DNA from 2 places in the Paraburkholderia largidicola genome. Region 1 is predicted to be linked to the other one. Evidence: riboswitches for the same ligand, from Rfam matches in the RefSeq annotation. Region 1 holds a riboswitch; the other holds the start of a gene.
What was found. Region 1 has a riboswitch for ZMP and ZTP ahead of glyA (serine hydroxymethyltransferase). Riboswitches for the same ligand answer to the same signal wherever they lie in the genome.

Region 1 (5,333 bases):
CGCCGACAGTCGGCAGGTTCACGATTGACGGCGCCACGAGCGGGGCCGTCACCATGAAGATCACGAGCAGCACGAGCATCACGTCGATGTACGGGACGACGTTGATGTCGGCCATCGCGCGGCGCGAGCGGCTGCCGCGCATGCTGGAACGGGCTGAACCGGCCATCGTGGACTCCTTAATGGGCCTGACGTTGCAGGATGTTCGAGAACTCTTCGATGAAGGTTTCGAAGCGGATCGCGAGGCGGTCGATATCGTGCGCGTAGCGGTTGTAGGCGACCACGGCGGGGATCGCGGCGAACAGGCCGATGGCCGTTGCCGTCAGCGCTTCGGCGATGCCTGGCGCGACGTTCGCGAGGGTAGCCTGCTGGACGTTCGCGAGGCCGCGAAACGCATTCATGATGCCCCACACCGTGCCGAACAGACCGATATACGGGCTGACCGAACCGACCGATGCGAGGAACGCGAGGTTGGCTTCGAGCACGTCCATTTCGCGCTGGAACGCGGCGCGCATGGCACGGCGCGCGCCGTCGAGAATCGCGCCCGGATCGTTGAGGCGCTTTTCCTTGCCCTTCAGGAACTCACGCATGCCCGACTCGAAAATACGTTCGAGCGCGCCGATCGTGTGACGGTTGTTCGCGGCGCTCTGATACAGCGCCTGCAGGTCGCCGCCCGACCAGAAATCGCGTTCGAAGCGTTCAGTCTGCGCCCGCGCGCGGCGAATCGCAAACCACTTGCGGAAGATGAAAGTCCACGACATCAGCGACAGCAGCAACAGCAGCGCCATCACTGCCTGCGCCAGCAGGCTCGCATTGAGAACGAGGGAAATGATCGACAGATCTTGTGTAGTGTTCATAGAGGTTCGTTGTAACGTCCCGGGTGGGGCGTCCGGCTGCAAGGTGAGTCGAAGCGTTTGGTTGGCAATTGGTTGGCAAACCGGAAGCTTCGGCGGACTCTTCGCCGAACCATGCTTGGTCTTGTTGTGACCGTTACGAGTTCACTGTCCAGCTAACAACGACGCTCAAATACTTGCCGTTGACACGCTGGGGCCCGGTTCGCGCCGCAACGCGGCGTGAACCGGCGGAGGAATGGCGGCCGGCTTCATCGATTTCGAGTCGACACAGCCGACGCGGATCGTGCCCGTTGCCAGCAGCGTGTCGTCGCGCCAGGCTTCCTGAGCGAAATCCACCGATGCGCGGCCAAGCCGCTCGATCCGGCTGACGATGCGCAGCATGTCGTCGAGCCGGGCAGGCGCAAGGTAGTCGAGCGCGGTGCTGCGCACGACGAACAGCGCGCCCGATTCTTCGGCCAGCTTGCGTTGATCGACGCCGCACGCGCGTAGCCATTCGGTGCGCGCGCGCTCGAAAAACTTCAGGTAGTTCGCGTAAAACACGATGCCGCCGGCGTCGGTGTCTTCGTAATACACGCGAATCGGCCAGATGAAGCCGATTGGCGCGCCGGACTGACTGTCAGACATATTCATGGCGCGCATTTTACCGGAACGCAAAAGCGCGCCGCATTTTTGGGCACTTTCGTGTCCGGTTGCGTTCGACCTGCACGACGGGTGCCGCGTCGCTGCCGCACGATCCTGTCGACGCGGCGCGCCCGTGAAACCTAGCCGCGGTGGATGTTCAGGCCCGCAAACGACTGCGCGACAGGCATCAGTTCGATCGTATTGATGTTGACGTGCGCGGGGCGCGTCGCGATCCAGTAGATCGAATCGGCGATGTCTTCGGCCGTGAGCGGCTGGACGTTCTGATAGACGCCCGCAGCCTTCTCGTCGTCGCCGCGGAAACGCACGTTCGAAAACTCGGTGCCGCCGCACAGGCCCGGCTCGATGTCCGTTACGCGGACAGGCGTGCCGTGCAGGTCGGCGCGCAGGTTCAGGCTGAACTGGCGCACGAACGCCTTGGTCGCGCCGTACACGTTGCCGCCCGGATACGGGTACATGGCCGCCACCGACCCCAGATTGAACACATGCCCGCGACTGCGCTCGATCATGCCCGGCAGAAAGGCCCTCGTGACCTGCACGAGACCCATGCAGTTGGTGTCGATCATCGTCGTCCAGTCGTCGAGCACGGCGCGCTGGGCGGGCTCGAGCCCAAGCGCGAGGCCGGCGTTGTTGACGAGCACGTCGACGGCGGCGAAGTCGGCGGGCAGGGCGTTGGGGACGGCTTCGACGGCTGCGCGGTCGCGCACGTCGAGCTCGAAGGGCAGGAGGTTTTCGCCGAGCTCGTCGGCGAGCGCCTGCAAGCGGTCCTTGCGGCGCGCGGTCGCGACCACGCGATGGCCGCCCTTGACGAAAGCCCTGGCGATAGCGGCGCCGAACCCTGCGGACGCGCCGGTGACGAACACGATCATTGCTGTTCCCTGGTCGGTGAAGAAAGGCCACAAGCCTACTTCCATTGTGGCGATGCGGCAAGAATGACCCCGCCGCGCGGAGGCACGTTCGGGCAGCCCGCCGGGCGGCCGCCGCCACGGCGGGCCGGGGCTTCTGGCCGCCGTGGCGGCGCGCCGGCCGGCTCGGTTGCCTCGGTTGCCTATTCGACCCGGTTCCAATAAACTAACGCGCTCATCCCTGCGTGACTGGCGATAGAACCCCATGCTGTCAAGCCTGACGGGTTCAAGGTGGAGCGTCCCACCGTGAAGCGCAGGGTGCCGTTTTGCCGTTCGCCTGGGCAGCCATGTTTCGCGCGCGCCGTCGTTTGCGCTGCCGGTGGTTGTCCTGACTCGCGTGTGCGGCACCTCCTTCATACGCCACGTCAAGGCTCCCACCATCAGCGGTGGCCAGCAGTGCTGCGTACCCAATACGCTCCCGGCACACGACCTGCGCACGATCCGGTCAACCTGAACACACTTAACGGAACCAGCATGTTTGACAAAGCCCAAAGCACCATCGCCAATGTCGATCCGGAAATCTGGAGCGCGATCCAGGACGAAAACCGCCGTCAGGAAGAGCACATCGAACTGATCGCGTCGGAAAACTACACGAGCCCGGCCGTGATGGCCGCGCAGGGCTCGCAGCTCACCAACAAGTACGCCGAAGGCTACCCGGGCAAGCGCTACTACGGCGGCTGTGAATACGTCGACGTCGTCGAGCAGCTCGCAATCGACCGCGTGAAGCAGCTGTTCGGCGCCGAAGCCGCGAACGTCCAGCCGAACTCGGGCTCGCAGGCCAACCAGGGCGTGTTCTTCGCGATGCTCAAGCCGGGCGACACGATCATGGGCATGAGCCTCGCGCACGGCGGCCATTTGACGCACGGCTCGCCCGTCAACATGTCGGGCAAGTGGTTCAACGTCGTCAGCTATGGTCTGAACGAAGCCGAGGACATCGACTACGACGCGGCAGAAAAGCTCGCCCAGGAACACAAGCCGAAGATCATCGTCGCGGGCGCTTCGGCGTTTGCGCTGCGCATCGACTTCGAGCGTCTGTCGAAGATCGCGAAGTCGGTCGGCGCGTACCTGATGGTCGACATGGCGCACTATGCCGGCCTGATCGCAGCAGGCGTCTACCCGAACCCGGTGCCGTTCGCCGACTTCGTCACGACGACCACGCACAAGAGCCTGCGCGGCCCGCGCGGCGGCGTGATCCTGATGAAGGCCGAGTTCGAGAAGCAGATCAACTCGGCGATCTTCCCGGGCATCCAGGGCGGTCCGCTGATGCACGTGATCGCGGGCAAGGCTGTCGCGTTCAAGGAAGCCCTGACGCCGGAGTTCAAGGAATACCAGCAGCACGTCGTCGACAACGCGCGCGTGCTGGCTGAAACGCTCGTCAAGCGCGGCCTGCGCATCGTGTCGGGCCGTACGGAAAGCCACGTGATGCTGGTCGACCTGCGCGCGAAGAAGATCACGGGCAAGGCAGCGGAAGCGGCACTCGGCGCGGCGCACATCACCGTGAACAAGAACGCGATCCCGAACGACCCGGAAAAGCCGTTCGTGACGAGCGGTATCCGCCTGGGTTCGCCGGCAATGACCACGCGCGGCTTCGGCACGAAGGAAGCCGAGCAGGTCGGCAACCTGATCGCCGACGTGCTGGACAACCCGGAAGACACGGCTACGATCGAGCGCGTGCGCGCGCAGGTCGCCGAGTTGACCCAACGCTTCCCGGTCTACCGCTAAGCCACCATGCGCTGCCCCTTTTGCCGGCATGACGATACACAGGTCGTCGACTCGCGTGTGTCCGAGGACGGCGCCGCGATCCGGCGCCGCCGCCGCTGCCCGGCCTGCGACAAACGTTTCACGACGTACGAGCGGGTCGAGCTGGCGTTGCCGTCGGTCGTCAAGAAGGATGGCAGCCGCACGGAATTCGATCGCCGCAAGATCGTCGCGAGCATGCAACTGGCGCTGCGCAAGCGTCCAGTTGCTGCCGACGCCATCGATGCCGCCGCGTCGCGCATCGAGTATCAATTGCTCGGCAGCGGCGAGCGCGAAGTGCGCAGCGAGCGTCTGGGCGAGCTCGTGATGAACGAACTGCGCGCGCTCGACACCATCGCTTACGTGCGCTTTGCTTCCGTGTACCGGCGTTTCGAAGACGTCTCCGAGTTCGAGGACGTCATTGAAGAGTTTCGCCGGATGAACGCTCCGGCTGCGCCCGCGAAGCCTACCCGCAAGCGCTGATTTGTCGCGCATCCGCATTTTCTCTCCCTGAAGTTCTGCCGCGAATTCACCTGATGCACGGACATTCTCGTGCAGGGATTCGTGCGTCCGCCACCTGGCCATCCGGCTAATTGTGGGCGTCGTTGCACGTCGTTAGAGTCGTCGCATTCTTGGCGGATATCGAGGAATGCTGATGAAACGGAATGCTCATGCGCCGCACGTGTGCCGCGGGTTCACACTGTTCGAAACGTTCATCGTGATTGCGTTGCTCGCGATCGTCGCGACGTTGACGGTGCCGTCGTTCGTCGCGTGGCATCTGCGCGATCAGGTCGACGCGCGCGCCCGCGCGCTGCTGTCCACGCTCAGTTACGCGCGCGGCGAGGCGTTGCGGCGCGGCGCGCGCGTGACCGTGTGCCGGATCGATGCCGCGCGCCACTGTCTTGCTGCGGGTCAGCCGTGCAAAACGGGCGTCCTTGACTGGTCCTGCGGATGGGCCGTGATGATCGAGCGCGGGGGTGGCTTTTACCTGTTGCGGGCGCTGCCCGATCTTGCGCCAGTCAGCATCGTCGGCGCGCTTACCAATCTCACGTTCACGCCACCCGCGGGCCAGGCCAACGGCAGCTTTCGCAGCTTCGATATCGGTCCGCGTGTCGAATCCAGAGCGACGCAAGGCAAAGACTGGCGACGCTGCATTCGCATCGCGGCGGGTGGACGGGCGCGCATCGTCGATGGCGCATGC
Region 2 (5,333 bases), on a different replicon from region 1:
GCGCCTGGGCGGACATGTGCTGACGCTCGGTTTTTCGATGATGGCGGTCGGTTTCTCGGCGACCGGCTGGGCTGCGACGCACGCGGCGCTCGGCGTTCTGTTCTACGCGGGGCTGGTTATCGCCGGCGTAGGGCAGGGGCTCGTGTTGCCGTCAATCATGCGCATCGTGCTCGGCGAAGTGGAGCCGGCGAAGGCGGGGCTTGCGTCGGGCGTGGTGACGTCGACGCTTCAGATCGGCTCGGCGTTCGGCACGGCCGCCATTAGCGGCGCGTTCTTTGGCGCGTTATCGGCGAATGCGTCGGCGGCGGGCTATGCGTATGCGTTCCAGCGCAGTCTCGCAATCAACGCCGTATTGATGGTGATCTGCATTGCGCTCAGTGTGACGCTGGTCCGGCATCAGCAGCGCGCTTCATTGCGCGCGATCAAAACGGCTTAGGGAAAATCCCGAGCGGCTGCATTTTTGTATGTCGACAGAACAAAAATACAGTTGAAAATCGTCCGATAACGTTTTCACTGTTTAGAGTCATACGATTGCAGCCGCCGTGCATTGCGCATTGCAACTAATCTTTCCCGTTCAGCAGTGATGCGCTTATTCACAGATGACGCCGGTTAATCGTGCGGCATGGTTTTTAAACCCGTAATAACGCGCGGAATGTCAGTCTGATGACAGCGAGCGGTCGGGCGTATTTACGTATACCCTGAACACGCTGCCTAAACTCCGGTTTGAGGTGTGCTGCGCGACAACATGCCGCCTTTGCCGACAGGCGATTCGCGAACTAAACAATAACGAACGAACGTTCGAGATATCTTCCCGACTATTTCGGTTTTGCTGAAAACGCTTCCAATAAAAAATACTTGCTGTCGAAATATTCGATTGTTAATCTTGCCCCACTCTTAATTATTCGTTGGAACGCGGTGCGTTTATGGCAGTGAATTTTCAGCCAGCCTAATGCTTATAACGGGGACATCCATGCTGACTGCTACTTTCGACGCATTTGATACGACGCAAACGGTGCAAATCATTGTCGGGGACGTGGTGACGCTCAAAACGGGCGGCCCGCGGATGACGGTGACTTATGTTGGGGCGATTGCCCGTAAGACGGGTGAATGGCTCGTATGCCAATGGTTCGACGACCATGGCGAATTGCGTCAGGAAACCTTCGCGCAGGATGAAGTGTGGCGGCAGCCGCGCTCGATTCCGGCGGGATCAGTGCACAGGTTTGTTCGGAGTGTTTCACCCTGAGGGGGGCGCTTTGCGCGGGCGGTTTGGGGGTGGTTTGCTTGTTTGTTCGCCGGCATCCGCGGTTTGCTTCTGGTTTGCTAGCGTTGCCCCTGTGCGGGGCGGCACCTACTTTTCTTTGCCGCCGCAAAGAAAAGTAGGCAAAAGAAAGCGGCTCACACCGCCAATTTTTGTTGCTGCCTGAGGGCCCTCAAAGGGTCTTACGCTTCACACGGCAACGCACCAGTCCGCGCTCGTTGCCAACGTTCTCTCTGTATGCCTCACCCGCTTCGCGCGCCCGCATTTCCGCATGCCGCGCCAGATCGTCCGCGGCCGCCCAGGTGGCAAACTGTGTGTAGGCCGTAGTACCTCACACGCCTCGCTTCGGACCGATAGCGCACGCGCCCCACCTTGTAAGAGCGCTATCCTGTGCGTCGCGACAACCTACACACAGTTTGCCACCTGGGCGGCACATACCATTCGCTGGCGTTCGCCCGTGTATGGGTGCCTGAAGCAGGGGAGGCTTCTATACAAAGCGTTGGCAACGCACGCGAACAGCAAGGCTGCCGCGTGGAGCGTGGGGACGTTGGGGGCCCGTGGATAAGAACACGTGCTGGCGGTGTTAGCCGCTTTCTTTTGCCTACTTTTCTTTGCGGCGGCAAAGAAAAGTAGGTGCCGCCCCGCACAGGGGCGACGCTTGCGAACCAGAAGCAAACCGCGGATGCCAGCGCAAAGGCGAAAACACCGACCGGCACCGCCTGAAGCACAAAGTCATAACCCGGATGCAAGCGAAAAGCGAAAAGCGAAAAACCAAACCAAGCCGTCGCAGACAAAATGACAAGGCTTACCGCCGCCCTTCCACCGCCATCCTGACTGCAAGCCCAGCCAACACAGTCCCCATGATCCATCGCTGCACGACGAGCCACGTCGGCCTACCCGCGAGAAACGCGGCAATCGACCCCGCCGTCACCGCAACAGTCGAATTAACAGAAATACTCAGCACGATCTGAATCGCGCCAAATACCAGCGATTGCCCAAGCACGCTGCCGTGCTGCGGATCAATAAACTGCGGCAGCAGCGACAGATACAGCACAGCAATCTTCGGATTCAAGAGATTGGTGATGAAACCCATCGTGAACAACTTGCGCGGACTATCGACGGGCAAATCGCGCACCTGGAACGGCGAGCGTCCACCCGGCTTCACAGCCTGCCATGCGAGATACAGCAGATAGAGCGCGCCACCAAACCGCAGCGTGTCATACGCAAACGGCACGGCAAGCAGCAACGCCGTAATACCGAACGCAGCGCAGAACATATAGACCACGAAACCAAGCGCCACCCCGCCCAGCGAAATCAGGCCTGCCACACGGCCCTGGCAGATCGACCGCGAGATCAGATAGATCATGTTGGGCCCGGGCGTGAGCGCCATGCCGAGCGCGACGAAAGCAAATGCAACGAGATGCGAGGTTTGAGGCATTGCGTGAACTCCGTTGAAGGAAGACCGATCGAAGGATCGTGGCAAGGCCCAGGCGCGCGGCATGACGGGATGTGCATCCCGGTTCGCGTTCCCCGGTGGTGATCCACCTCGATTGAGCGCCAGTCGCGCGAACCGGTCGATTGTTTCGCGTGCTGCCGGCGCACGCCAGATACAGAAGCGGCACTACCCGTCGATACACTTGAGCGCCGCCGCCGAGGCAACGATCATCACCATGCATGCGATCCGCGGCGCCGACACAGGATCGCCGAACAGCACGATGCCGAGCAGCGTGATGCCCAGCGACCCGATGCCCGTCCACACCACATACGCGGTGCCCGCAGGCAGATGCTTCATCGCGAGCGTCAGCAGGAACACGCTCGCCAGCGCGGCCGCCACACCGCCGACACTCGGCCAGAAGCGCGTCCAGCCGTTCGCGTACTTGAGCGCAAGGCCCATCAGGATTTCAACGACGCTTGCCGCGAGCAGGATTAACCACGCCATCACTACCTCCATTTGAAGAATGGACGCAGCGTAGAGGTATAGTGATCCGCTGACCATTACGCACCTTCTGGTAACCATGGCAATGCCCGCGCCGGACCATTCCGTCGACGCCATCAACGAGGCGCAGCACCCAGGTAACGTGTTCGACGAGGCTTGTTCGTCGCGGCTCGCGCTCGAACTGATCGCGAGTAAATGGACATTGCTGATCCTGCCCGCGCTGCAGGACGGGCCGATGCGCAACAACGCGCTGCTGCGCAAAATCGGCGGCATTTCACAGAAGGTGCTGTCGCAGACGTTGCGCGACCTGGAGCGCAACGGGCTCGTCATCCGCGAGGTCTGCGGCACGAAGCCATTGCATGTCGAATATCGGTTGAGCCCGATCGGGCTGTCGTTGAGCGACGCGCTCGTCACGCTCGACCGCTGGGCCGAAACGCACGGCGGCGCGCTGGACGCCGCGCGCGAGCGCTACGACGCGCTCGCGCAGTCGCGTCGCTAGCGATGCGTCGCCAGGCTTCGTTGCACGCTTAGCCCCGCAGCGGCCGGAAGAAGCGCCGTATCTCTTCGGCGAGCAGCGCAGGCTGTTCCATCGCGGCGAAGTGCCCGCCGCGCGGCATATCGGCGAACTGCGTGACGTTGAACACGCGCTCTATCCACGAGCGCGGCGGCTGGCTGATCTCCTTCGGAAAGCGCGCAAACCCGAGCGGTGGCGTCACGCGCTGGCCCGGCTCGAAGCGCAATGGCCGCGCGCGCGTTTCCGCATAGAGCCGCATCGACGAGCCGATCGTCTGCGTATGCCAGTACAACGACAGATCGGTTAGCAACTGGTCCTTCGAAAACACGCGCTCCACGTCGCCATCGCAATCGCTCCACGCGCGAAATTTCTCGACGATCCACGCGGCCAGCCCGGCTGGCGAATCGTTGAGCGCGAACGCGGCCGTGTTCGGTTTCGTTGCGTGCATGTGCGCGTAGGCGCCTTCAGCATCGGCAAATACGGCCTTGGACGCGAGAAAATCCCGCTCTTCCTGCGTGATGGAAGGATCGTCGGGCGCGACGCCGGGCGCGTAGGAACTCGGCAGGAAGTTGAGATGAATGCCGTCGACCTGCTGCGCATGATTGGCCGCCAGCGCGATCGACACCGCCGCGCCCAGATCGCCACCTTGCGCGCCGAAGCGCGCGTAGCCGAGGCCGCGCATCAGTTCGACCCACAGACCGGCGATCGCGAACACCGACATGCCCGGCTTCGAAGGACGCTCCGAAAAGCCATAGCCGGGCATCGACGGGACCACGACATCGAATGCATCGGCGGGGTCTGCGCCGAACGACGCCGGGTCGCACAGTTGCGGCACCAGTTCGGCGAACTCGATGAACGAGCCGGGCCAGCCGTGCGTGATGACGAGCGGGTAGGGCTTCGGCCCCGTGCCACGCCGATGCACGAAGTGCACGGCAAGATCGCCGACCTGCGCGACGAATTGCGGCTCCTGATTGAGCCGCGCTTCCGTCGCGCGCCAGTCGTACCCGCCCGCCCAGTAATCGACGAGATCGCGCAAATAGTTCAAGTCGGTGCCGAGCGACCACGGCGCGCTATCGAACGTGTCGGGCCAGCGCGTTTGCGCGAGGCGCGTCTTGAGCGCGGCAAGCTCGAAGTCGGGAACCGAAATCTGGAACGGGGTGATCTGCATCATGGGGTCCTGGTCGTTGAGCGGCGGGCGGCGCGCTATTTGCCCGAACGGTCGCGCGATTCGCGCCACCGCACGCGCTCGCCGAGCCCTTTCGTGAAGGTTCGCATGCTGAGGGTGCGGCGCGAACGCACCACTTCACCTTCCAGATTGACGGGCGGATTCGGCTGCCACGCCCAGTACAGCGCGACCAGCCAGCCGAACACCGTCCAGCCCATGCATGCGTTGAACAGGGCGAGGGTCAGTATGTCGTAGCGCTTGCGGCGATCGGCGATGATCGACGGCAGAAAGTACAGCCCCAGCGCGGCGACGGCCGCGACGCCTTGTATCATCATCTGGCTGTTCATCGAGCCTCCCCAGGCGCAGTGTCTATCCTTTCGATCCCTTCATTGTCGCGCGATCGGGCATCGTCCGCTTGCCGTTTGAAGGCTGATTGCAAGCCACGCGCCGTATGGTTCAC

Region 2: it holds a riboswitch for ZMP and ZTP, as region 1 does, so the genes downstream of both, PPGU16_RS19825 (LysE family translocator) here and glyA (serine hydroxymethyltransferase) in region 1, are expected to answer to the same signal.

What each region holds. Positions count from the first base shown of each region.
Region 1 is NZ_AP023174.1:2,960,013-2,965,345, reverse strand. It holds gene tolR (protein TolR) at 1-166, opposite strand, end outside; gene tolQ (protein TolQ) at 177-854, opposite strand; gene ybgC (tol-pal system-associated acyl-CoA thioesterase) at 1,020-1,490, opposite strand; gene ydfG (bifunctional NADP-dependent 3-hydroxy acid dehydrogenase/3-hydroxypropionate dehydrogenase YdfG) at 1,613-2,359, opposite strand; ZMP/ZTP riboswitch at 2,571-2,685, shown strand; gene glyA (serine hydroxymethyltransferase) at 2,870-4,117, shown strand; gene nrdR (transcriptional regulator NrdR) at 4,124-4,615, shown strand; gene PPGU16_RS13120 (GspH/FimT family pseudopilin) at 4,788-5,333, shown strand, end outside.
Region 2 is NZ_AP023175.1:702,631-707,963, reverse strand. It holds gene PPGU16_RS19835 (MFS transporter) at 1-436, shown strand, start outside; gene PPGU16_RS19830 (YodC family protein) at 971-1,243, shown strand; gene PPGU16_RS19825 (LysE family translocator) at 2,064-2,696, opposite strand; ZMP/ZTP riboswitch at 2,736-2,833, opposite strand; gene PPGU16_RS19820 (DMT family transporter) at 2,880-3,197, opposite strand; gene PPGU16_RS19815 (winged helix-turn-helix transcriptional regulator) at 3,280-3,693, shown strand; gene PPGU16_RS19810 (epoxide hydrolase family protein) at 3,722-4,876, opposite strand; gene PPGU16_RS19805 (superinfection immunity protein) at 4,912-5,220, opposite strand.